Regions from separate parts of the Micromonospora sp. NPDC003816 genome, predicted to be linked through region 1. Evidence: riboswitches for the same ligand, from Rfam matches in the RefSeq annotation. Region 1 holds a riboswitch; each other region holds the start of a gene.
What was found. A riboswitch is a leader RNA that binds a small molecule or an ion and turns the genes downstream of it on or off. The one in region 1 is predicted to bind cobalamin.

Region 1 (3,264 bases):
TGGCGGTGCGATCCTCGGGTGCATACATGTTCACCACAGTAGCAATCCCGGCGTTCGCTGCGAACGGGCCGGCAGTGCCACCGGCGTCAGGTCAGTGCCCCGGCCATCCGCCGCACTCCTTCGGCGACCAGCTCGGGGGTGGTGCCGAGGTTGAATCGCGCGTGTCCCGCTCCCCCGGTGCCGAAGACGGGGCCGGGACTGAGCGCCACCCGGCCGCGTTCGAGGAAAGTCGCGGCGGGGTCGTCACCGAGGCCGAGGGCGCGGCAGTCGAGCCAGGCCAGATAGGTGCCCTCGCCAGGGCGGTATCGGACCGCGGGAAGGTGTTCGGCGAGTAGCCGGGCGAGGAGACGACGGTTCTCGTCGAGATCGGCCAGGAGGGCGTCGAGCCATCCGCCGCCGTCCCGCAGGGCGGCGACGTGGGCCAGCACTCCGACATGGCTGGGGCTCTCGTTGACCCAGGCGGGGATGCGGGCGAGATCGTCGACCGCAGCGGGTCCGGCGACGGCGACGGCGGCCTTGAGACCGGCGAGGTTCCAGGCCTTGGACGCGGAGATCACCGAGAAGCCGTTCTCGGCGCCCGGCACGCTCAGGTACGGCGTGAACCTCGCCCCGGCCAGCACCAGCGGCGCGTGGATCTCGTCGACCACCACACGCACACCATGCCGGTCCGCCAGTGCGGCGACCTCGGCGAGTTCGTCGGCGGTGTGCACGCTGCCGGTCGGGTTGTGCGGGCTGCACAGCAGGTACGCGGGCCGGGAGCCACGACGTGCCGCGCGCCGGAACGCGTCGTCCAGGACCGTCATGTCGATCCGGCCGTCCGTGCCGAGCGGGGCCTCTTCGATGGGGCGACCGGTACGCCCCACCACCTGGTAGAACGGCGCGTAGACCGGGCAGTTGACCACGACAGCGTCCGTCCGGCCGCAGATCACGTCGAGGACCTCGACGATGCCGCTCATCACGTCCGGGACCATCGTGGTGCGGTCCACGGCGATGCCGTCGAAGTCCCAGCGGTCGCGGGCGAAGTTGGCGAGCGCCTCGGCGTAGGCGGTGCCGGCGGGGTAGCCCGTGTCACCACGTCGGACGGCCTCTGTGATCGCGTCGACGACCGGCCCGGCCAGCGGCGCGTCCAGTTCCGCCACGAACATCGGCAGCACGTCGCCCGGGTGGGCGCGCCACTTCTCGCTCGTCCGCTTCCGGAGCTGATCGAGGGTGAGCTGCCGCAGGGGCGTGGTCTCGGAGGTCACGGCACCGAGACTAGTGACTCGATCGGGAAGCGCCGACGGACGACGGTGTCCGGTAGGGTGCTCGGCGGCACGAACTGTTGCGAGGTGCCCCGCCGGTGGTGGGGAGAATCGGGAAGCCGGTGAGAGTCCGGCACGGGCCCGCCGCGGTGACCGGGGAGCTGCCGCCCACGCGCGTCACGCGCAGCCACTGGCCCGGCTCGGGCCGGGAAGGCGGGCGGTGAGGTGACGATCCGGAAGTCCGAAGACCGGCCTCGCGCCTGGTTGCCCTGCCGTGAGGGCAGGGCCTGGAGCGCAGCGGGAGCCTGCCCATGTTCGACGATGTGTACGAGGTCATCCACGCCCGCCGGGACGTACGGGGCGAGTTCACCGGCGCGCCGATCCCGGCCGAGGTCCTCGATCGGGTACTGGCCGCCGCGCATGCCGCGCCCAGCGTCGGTCTGTCGCAGCCGTGGGACTTCATCCTGGTCCGCGATCCTGGGTTGCGGGCGGAGTTCCACCGCCACGTGCAGCAGGAACGGGACGTCTTCGCCGCCGGTCTGCACGGGGAGGAGGCGCGCCGGTTCAGCCGGATCAAGATCGACGGAGTGGTGGAGTCGACGCTCTCCGTCGTGGTGACGTACGACCCGGACCGGGGGTCCCCGACGGTGCTGGGTCGGCACGCCATCGCCGACGCCGGCCTGTACTCGGTGTGCCTGGCGATCCAGAATCTGTGGCTGGCGGCCACGGCCGAGCGGCTCGGCGTGGGGTGGGTCTCGTTCTACCGGGAGCCGTTCGTGCGGGACCTGCTGCGGATCCCGGCGGGTGTCCGCCCGGTGGCCTGGCTGTGCCTGGGTCCGGTCACCCACCTGGAGCAGGTGCCGGACCTGGAGCGACACGGCTGGCGGCAGCGCCGTCCCTGGCAGGCAGCGGTGCACCGGGACCGGTGGGAGCCGTCGGACCGCTGATCCCGGGTGCGCGTCAGCCGGGGGCGAGGAGGCAGAACTCGTTGCCCTCCGGGTCGGCCATGACCGTCCACGGGAGATCGTCGCGGCCCACGTCCACGGTGGTGGCGCCCAGTGTCCGCAGCCTGTCCACCTCGGCCTGCGGGTCGTCACCGGGATACGGGCGGACGTCGAGGTGGACCCGGTTCCAGCCGGTCTTCACGTCGGGCGTGCGGAGGAAGTGCAGGTACGGGCCCACGTCGGCGGCGGAGCGCAGGACCGCTGCGCGGTCGGTGACGTCGTGCACACGCCAGTCCGTGGCGGTGCTCCAGAAGTCGGCCATGGCGCGCGGGTCCGCGCAGTCGACCACGACGGCGGCGACCGGTCCGACGTACTGGAGCGTCGGCCGGGGTTCCAGGACGCAGAACTCGTTGCCCTCCGGGTCGGCCATCACCGTCCACGGGACGTCGCCCTGACCCACGTCGGCGGGGGTGGCACCGAGTTCCTTCAGACGCGCGACCGTCGCGGCGTGATGGTCCGCCGAGGTGGTGGCGAGGTCGAGGTGTACCCGGTTCTTCGCCGTCTTGGGTTCTGCGGAGACGACGAGGTCGACGAAGACGGCGACCGGGTCGGGATAGTCGACACCCTCGGGTTCGAGGTTGGTGACGCCTGGCTCCTCGCTGGAGATCCCCCAACCGAGCGCCGCCGCCCAGAAAGCGCCCAGCGCGGAGTCGTCCCGGGCCTTCATGTTGATCTGCACGAGTCGCGTTGCCATCCGGCGATGCTAGCGGCATCGCGAAACGAATTCGATTTACTTGATGCCGGTCGATACACCTCCGTGAAGTTTCGGAATTTATGCCCGACTTGTCCGCATTAGAGCTTTATCGTGTCCCTGCGTGACAGCACGCCAACGGGGATGCACGAGGAGGACAAGTTGACTGGACCGACAGGGATGACGACGGGCGAGTCGAGCAGTCGAGGAGGTCGTCGCAAGCTCAAGGCGATCCTGGCCGGCGGGCTCGCGCTCGGCCTCGGCGCCACGATCACCCTCGCCGCCTGGAACGACTCCGAGTACGCCTCGGGCACGTTCACCGCCGGTA
Region 2 (3,264 bases), on a different contig from region 1:
GACACCGCGTCCGCCCACGGGTCACCGCCGAGCAGCCGGGCCTGGCCTTCGTCGGCGCGCAGCAGGCCCAGCAGGATCCGGATGGTGGTGGACTTGCCGGCGCCGTTGGGGCCGAGGAAGCCGTGCACGGTGCCGGCGGCGACGTGCAGGTCCAGCCCGTCCAACGCGCGGATGCGGCCGAAGGACTTGGTGACGTGTCGGATGTCGATGGCAGCAGTCATCGCGGGAGACCTCGTTCGAGGAAGGCCCGGCACACCGGGCCGGAACGGATGCCGCCGACCGGTGGGACCGGCGGTGGAAGGAGGGGCCACGCCCAGAGGGCAATGTGGTGACTACGGTGCAGCGGTGTCCGCGCCGGGGGCGGCAGGCGGATCCGGGACGTACATCAGGTACTCGTCGAGCATCGACCGGTCGACGAGCAGCCCTTCGGTGAACAATTCCAGGGCCGGCAACGTGAGATCGTCGATGTAGCGGCGGAACAGGGCCGCGAACTGGTCCGGGGCGGCACCGGCTCCGTGCAGGGTGAACCAGAGCACCATGCTGCCGGTGGCCTGGTAGGCCAGATACCGCGCACGGGCGGCGGGCTCCCGGCTGGGCTTGATCACACCGGCGGACTCGGACGTGGAGAGGTATTCCTCCGCGTCGGCGATCATGTGCTCGATGAGTGTGGCCGCCAGCTCACCACCGGCCTGCATGCTGCGCAGCAGGTATCGCACGATCGGCGCGTACTGCTCGACCTCCGCCAGTTGCGCCAACAGGGTCGTGCCGGTGCCGTCGGTCAGTGTCTTCGCCTTCTGCTCGCGCATCACGGCGAGCACCTGTTCGTCGCAGGCGCGACGCAGGCCGTCCTTCGAGCCGAAGTGATGAACGATCAGACCGGCGGCGACACCGGCGTCGGCGGCGATGGCGCGCAGCCCGGCACCGAATCCCTCCCGAGCGAAGCGGGAGATGGCGGCGTCACGGATACGGCTCGCGGTGGCGAACTCGCCACCGCGCCCTGCCGACATCACGTCGTCCGACGCCACGACACCAGATTAAACACCCGTTCAACGATCCCGCAATGGCCGTCCCGGGGCAGGCGGAGCCGACGTGGACTCCCGCCATGATCTAGGCCACTGACGGTGCTGCCTGCGTTGGTTAGGGTGACCTCGCCGTGGTGCTCGGGAAGCCGGTGTGAAACCGGTGCGGCCCTCGCCACTGTGATCGGGATGCTGGAGGCCACCGCAAGGTCACTGGGCGTATGCCTGGGAAGGCCGGCCACCGGCGCACCACCCGTCAGCCAGGAGACCGGCCACGGCACCTGTACGACCCGTCCACGAGGTGCTGGAAGGTGGTCCCGCTATGCGGTTCCCTGCGTCCTGGCGCGTTGCTGCGCCGCTCTCCGTCATGCTCGCCCTGGTCGGCGGATGCTCCGCGACCGGCCACAGTGAGCCGACTGCCACGGCCCCCGCCGCCGGGCCGGTCTCGGTGACCAACTGCGGCACACCGGTCACGGTCCCGAGCCCTCCGGCGCGGGTGGTGACGATGAACCAGCCTGCCACCGAGATCATGCTGGCGCTCGGCCTGGAGGACCGCATGGCCGGCACCGCCTACCTCGACGACGAGGTGCTACCGGAGTACGCCGCCGCGTACGCGAAGGTGCCGGTGTTGGCCAAGGAGTACCCGTCGAAGGAGAAGTTGCTCGAACTGGAGCCCGACTTCGTCTACGCCTCCTTCGCGAGCGCGTTCGGCGACGAGGGGGCCGGTGACCGCGCCGACTGGCAGAAACTCGGCGTGGGCACGTACGTCTCCACCGCCGGATGTCCGAAGGAGACGCGACCGGCGAAGCTGGCGATCGACGACGTGTTCACCGAGATCCGGGAGATCGCCACGATCTTCGGCGTCGTGGAGCGGGCCGAGACGCTGATCGCCGACCAGAAGCAGCGCATCGCGAACGTGTCGGCGGGCGCGAAGGGCACGCGGGTGCTCTGGTGGGACGGCGGCAACGACGCGCCCAGTGCCGGCGCCTGCTGTGGCGGCCCGGCGATGATCATGTCTGCGGCCGGGGTCACCAACATCTTCGACGACCTGACCGGCAGTTGGGCCGACACCAACTGGGAGGCCGTCGTCGAGCGCAACCCCGACGTCATCGTGCTCGTCGACGCGAGCTGGGACACCGCCGCCGACAAGCAGGCGTTCCTCGAGAAGCACGCGGCGCTCAGGGACCTGCCGGCCGTCAAGGGCAAGCGGTACGTCACCCTGGCCTTCTCCTCCACCGCGGCCGGGGTGCGGAACGTGCTCGCCGTGGAGGCGCTGGCCCGGGGCGTCGGCGGGGTGAGCAGCTGACCACCGTCACCACCCGGCCGGCGCAGACTACTCCGGCGAAGCCGGTCCGAGCGGTGCGCATGGTGGCCGTGGTGGTCGTACTCGCGGGTGGCCTGGTGTTGTCGGTGGCCGCGGCCGTGACGGTGGGGCCCGCAGACCTGTCGCTGGGCACCGTGTGGCTGGTGATCACCGATCATCTCGGCCTGACGAGCGCCGACGTGCCGCTGCTGCGGGACCACATCGTGTGGGAACTGCGGCTGCCGAGGGTGCTGGGCGCCGCCGTGGTCGGGGCCGGCCTCGCGGCCTGCGGGGCGGTCATGCAGACCGTCACCCGCAATCCGCTCGCCGACCCGTACCTCCTGGGTGTCTCCTCGGGGGCGTCGCTGGGTGCCGTGGCCGTCCTGGTCCTGGGACTCGGCGCGGGTGCCGTGGCGCTCACCGGGGGCGCGTTCGTGGGGGCGCTCGCCGCGTTCGCCGTCGTGGTCGCCGCCGCCGGCCGGCGCGCGGTCCTGCGACCGACCCGGGTGGTGCTGGCCGGCGTCGCCGTCGCGCAGCTCTGCGCCGCGCTGACGACGTTCGTGATCATCTGGGTGGCCCATCCGCATGCCACCCAGAGCATCACCTTCTGGCTGTCCGGCTCGCTCGCCCGCGTCGACTGGACCGCACTGGCGTGGGCGACGCCGCTGCTCGCGGTGGGGTTCGCCGTGATCCTCCGGTTCGCCCGTGCGCTCAACGCGTTCGCGTTCGGCGAGGAGGCCGCCGCCGCCCTCGGCGTGGACGTCCGGCGTGTCCGGTGGCTGCTGCTGGTCACCACGGCGCTGCTGACCGCCGTGCTGGTCTCGATAAGCGGCGCGATCGGGTTCGTCGGCCTGATCCTGCCGCACGCCGTGCGGCGGTTCACCGGCCCCGACCACCGGCGGCTGCTGCCGGTCGTCGTCCTCGCCGGAGCGATCTTCCTCA
Region 3 (3,264 bases), on a different contig from region 1:
CTGCGTACGGTGGATGCGGTCGGTCTGCGGGTCGTCGCCGAACGACCGGTCGACGCCCCCGTCACCGGTCTCGTCCTTGGCCCCGACGGTGGCCGTCTCTATGTGGGTGGGCCGTCGGCGGTGCGGTGGCTCGACCCGACCAGCGGTGCCGAACTGGGTCGTGTCGCCGTGCCCGGCCTGGTGGGGTTGCGGGGTCCGGTGCCGTCGTCCTGAGCGGGTGTCACCGTCGGTCAGAAGAGGGATTCCCGGTGTGACCGGGACGTCCGACCCGTCCGATTAGGGTGACCAGCGTCGTCGTACGTTAGGGGGATCGGAGAACAGGATCGGGCCACCAGTGGGCTCCTGAGGCCGCGTCTTCTCTGGTACGAACGTAGGAGTTTCGACGAGAGGACAGCGCCCTTATGACCCATGCCCTGGTCACCGCCGAGAACCTCAACGACGCGCTCGACGACATCGTGGATCGGGTGCCCGGCGCCAAGTTCGCGGTGGTGCTCTCCCCGGACGGCATCATGCTGGGGGCCTCGCGGGGCATCGACGAGGAGATCGCCGAGGAACTGTCCAGTGTGGTCTGTGGGCTCCAGGCGCTCGGTCTGGCCGCCGCCCGATTGTGCGGTGAGGGTGAGCTGCACCAGGTGGTGGTGCAGATGTCGCGGGCGTTCCTGTTCCACGCCACCACCGGCAACGGGGCGATCCTCACCGTCGGTATCGACGGCTCGGCGGAGGTGGGGGACATGGCGTACGAGGTCGCCCTCTTCTGTGCCAGGGCCGGGCACCATCTGCCGGTGTACGTGGAGCCGGCGCCCCACCTGACCGGGCGGTGACCCGCTAGCCGCGGTCGCGCTGCGCGTCGTACGACGGCGCCGGGTTGGCCACCTGCCACAGTTCGGCCGGCAGGTTCGCGATGACGTCGTCGTGGTCGGCGGGGGCGACGTCACCTCGAATGGTGTCCAGGACCGCCCGGATGCCGGCCTCGGCCAGGTCGGGATCGACGTCGGCACGGCCGCCGACGCGGTCGACGAACACGTCGAGCCCGAAGCGTTCGGCGGTCTCGCTGGGCGCGAACGTGTACGCCCGCAGCCCTTCCGGGAGTCGGTCGGCCAGGTCCCGTGCCTCGCCGCCGTCGATCCGCTCGGCGAGCGTGGTCAGGGTGGCGCGCGCGATGGCGGTCGCCTGCTCCGTCGACGCGCCGGTGCGGTGCGCCACGGAGTCGATGAACTCGTTCTCGTCCAACCGGTCGGCCCCTTCTCGCAACGGATCTGGCGTCTACCCGTGAATCGTCGTGACAAACGGCACTCTTCACCCGCGTACGGTCGCGGTGGCATCGACGAGTCTTGTGCGTCGGTGTGCGGAACGGATAACGTCGCGCCGTCGCGGTAACGGGAAGCCGGTGTGATACCGGCGCGGCCCTCGCCACTGTGACCGGGGAGTTCACTCCGACTTGTACGCCACTGGGTCCGTGGAGGACCTGGGAAGGCCGGAGTACGCGACGATCCGGGAGCCAGGAGACCGACCCCGACATGTGATCTCGTCCACGAGGTGTTGGAAGGGGAGGTCGACTCATGCACATCGCTGAGGGCTACCTACCACCGGTGCAGGCGGCGGCATGGTTCGCGGTCTCGACACCGTTCGTCATCCACGGTGCGCGCAACCTGGTCCAGCAGGTCCGCGCGAACCCCGACGCGAAGCTGTTGCTCGGCGCGGCCGGGGCGTTCACCTTCGTCCTGTCGGCGCTGAAGATCCCTTCGGTGACCGGCTCCTGTTCCCATCCGACGGGTGTGGGTCTCGGCGCGATCCTGTTCCGGGCACCGGTGATGAGTGTGCTCGGCACGATCGTGTTGCTGTTCCAGGCGCTCCTCCTGGCGCACGGCGGGTTGAGCACGCTCGGCGCGAACGTCTTCTCGATGGCCATCGTCGGCCCCTGGGTGGCCTTCGGCGTGTACGCGCTGATCCGCCGGTTCGGTGGCGGCCTCGGCATCTCGGTGTTCTTCGCCGCTGCCCTGGCCGACCTGGCGACGTACTGCGTGACCAGCGCGCAGCTCGCGCTGGCCTTCCCGGACCCGGATTCGGGCTTCGTCGGCGCGCTGGCCAAGTTCGGGTCCATCTTCGCGGTCACCCAGATCCCGCTGGCGATCAGCGAGGGGCTGCTCACGGTCCTGGTGGTCCGGCTGCTGGTCCGGGTGAGCCCGCAGGAACTCCGCCGGCTCGGCATCCTGCGCCGTCCGGCCCCGACGACCCAGGGAGCGGTGGCGTGAAGTCGTTCGGCCGGACCAACCTGTTGTTGCTGCTCGCCGTGGTGGCGTTGGCGGTGGCGCCGCTGGTGCTGGGGCTCGGCAGCGGCGAGGAGCCGTTCGCCGGTGCCGACGCCCTCGCCGAGGAGGCGATCGTCAACGACCATCCCGACTACGAGCCGTGGTTCAGTTCGATCTACGAACCGCCGTCGGGTGAGATCGAGTCGGCGTTGTTCGCGCTTCAGGCCGCCCTCGGTGCCGGGTTCCTCGGCTATTACTTCGGGGTGGCCCGGACCCGGCAGCGGCTGCGTGGCGAGCAGTCCGCGACCGGGGAGAAGACCACCGACTAGTGCTCGCGTTGGACGTGGCGGCGTACGCCAGCCCCTGGCGACGCCGCCACCCGGTGGAGAAGGCCCTGTTGGCCCTGGGGCTCTTGGGCTGTTCCCTGCTCCTGCCGCCGTGGCCGGGCGCCCTGGTGGTGGGCCTGACCGCAGCGGTGGCGTTGCTCGGGCCGGCGGCGCTGCCGCCGCGTCTGCTGGTGCGGGTGGCCCGGACGCCGTTGCTGTTCATCCTGACCGGCTCGGTGCCGATGCTGGTGGCGGTCTCCGGTCCGACGCAGGTCCGGTGGGCGCCGGAGGGGCTCGCGACGGCCGCCACGACCGCCGGTCGGGCCTGCGCCGCGCTGCTCTGCCTGTTGCTCTTCGCCGCCACCACGCCGCTGGCCGACGTGCTGCCCCGGCTCCAGCGTCTCGGGGTGCCCAGCGCGGTCACCGAGGTGGCCGCGCTGATCTATCGGATGCTGTTCCTGCTGCTGGAGAGTGTGCACGCGGTGCGGCAGGCCCAGGCGGCCCGGCTGGGTTACCGGACCTGGGCCAGCACCTACCGGTCGCTGGCCGGGCAGGCCGGCGCGGTCTTCGTCCGTGCGTTCTCGCTGGCCCGGCGCTGGGAGGAGGGGTTGGCGCTGCGCGGTTACACCGGCTCGTTGGCGGTACGCACCGAGGTCCGCCAGCCGTCGGCGGCGTTCCTGGTCGTCACC

Region 2: another riboswitch for cobalamin. It lies ahead of ACFYTT_RS30075 (ABC transporter substrate-binding protein); the one in region 1 lies ahead of bluB (5,6-dimethylbenzimidazole synthase).
Region 3: another riboswitch for cobalamin. It lies ahead of ACFYTT_RS23280 (energy-coupling factor ABC transporter permease); the one in region 1 lies ahead of bluB (5,6-dimethylbenzimidazole synthase).

Annotation. Positions count from the first base shown of each region.
Region 1 is NZ_JBIANP010000001.1:462,594-465,857, reverse strand. It holds gene ACFYTT_RS01965 (TetR/AcrR family transcriptional regulator) at 1-28, opposite strand, end outside; gene ACFYTT_RS01960 (MalY/PatB family protein) at 87-1,244, opposite strand; cobalamin riboswitch at 1,310-1,513, shown strand; gene bluB (5,6-dimethylbenzimidazole synthase) at 1,553-2,188, shown strand; gene ACFYTT_RS01950 (VOC family protein) at 2,202-2,939, opposite strand; gene ACFYTT_RS01945 (SipW-dependent-type signal peptide-containing protein) at 3,099-3,264, shown strand, end outside.
Region 2 is NZ_JBIANP010000019.1:8,555-11,818, reverse strand. It holds gene ACFYTT_RS30090 (ATP-binding cassette domain-containing protein) at 1-221, opposite strand, end outside; gene ACFYTT_RS30085 (hypothetical protein) at 333-806, opposite strand; partial or broken gene ACFYTT_RS30080 (TetR family transcriptional regulator) at 840-1,007, opposite strand; cobalamin riboswitch at 1,138-1,311, shown strand; gene ACFYTT_RS30075 (ABC transporter substrate-binding protein) at 1,342-2,325, shown strand; gene ACFYTT_RS30070 (FecCD family ABC transporter permease) at 2,397-3,264, shown strand, end outside.
Region 3 is NZ_JBIANP010000007.1:307,056-310,319, reverse strand. It holds gene ACFYTT_RS23295 (YncE family protein) at 1-213, shown strand, start outside; gene ACFYTT_RS23290 (roadblock/LC7 domain-containing protein) at 402-821, shown strand; gene ACFYTT_RS23285 (DUF2267 domain-containing protein) at 826-1,230, opposite strand; cobalamin riboswitch at 1,325-1,530, shown strand; gene ACFYTT_RS23280 (energy-coupling factor ABC transporter permease) at 1,560-2,252, shown strand; gene ACFYTT_RS23275 (energy-coupling factor ABC transporter substrate-binding protein) at 2,249-2,578, shown strand; gene cbiQ (cobalt ECF transporter T component CbiQ) at 2,578-3,264, shown strand, end outside.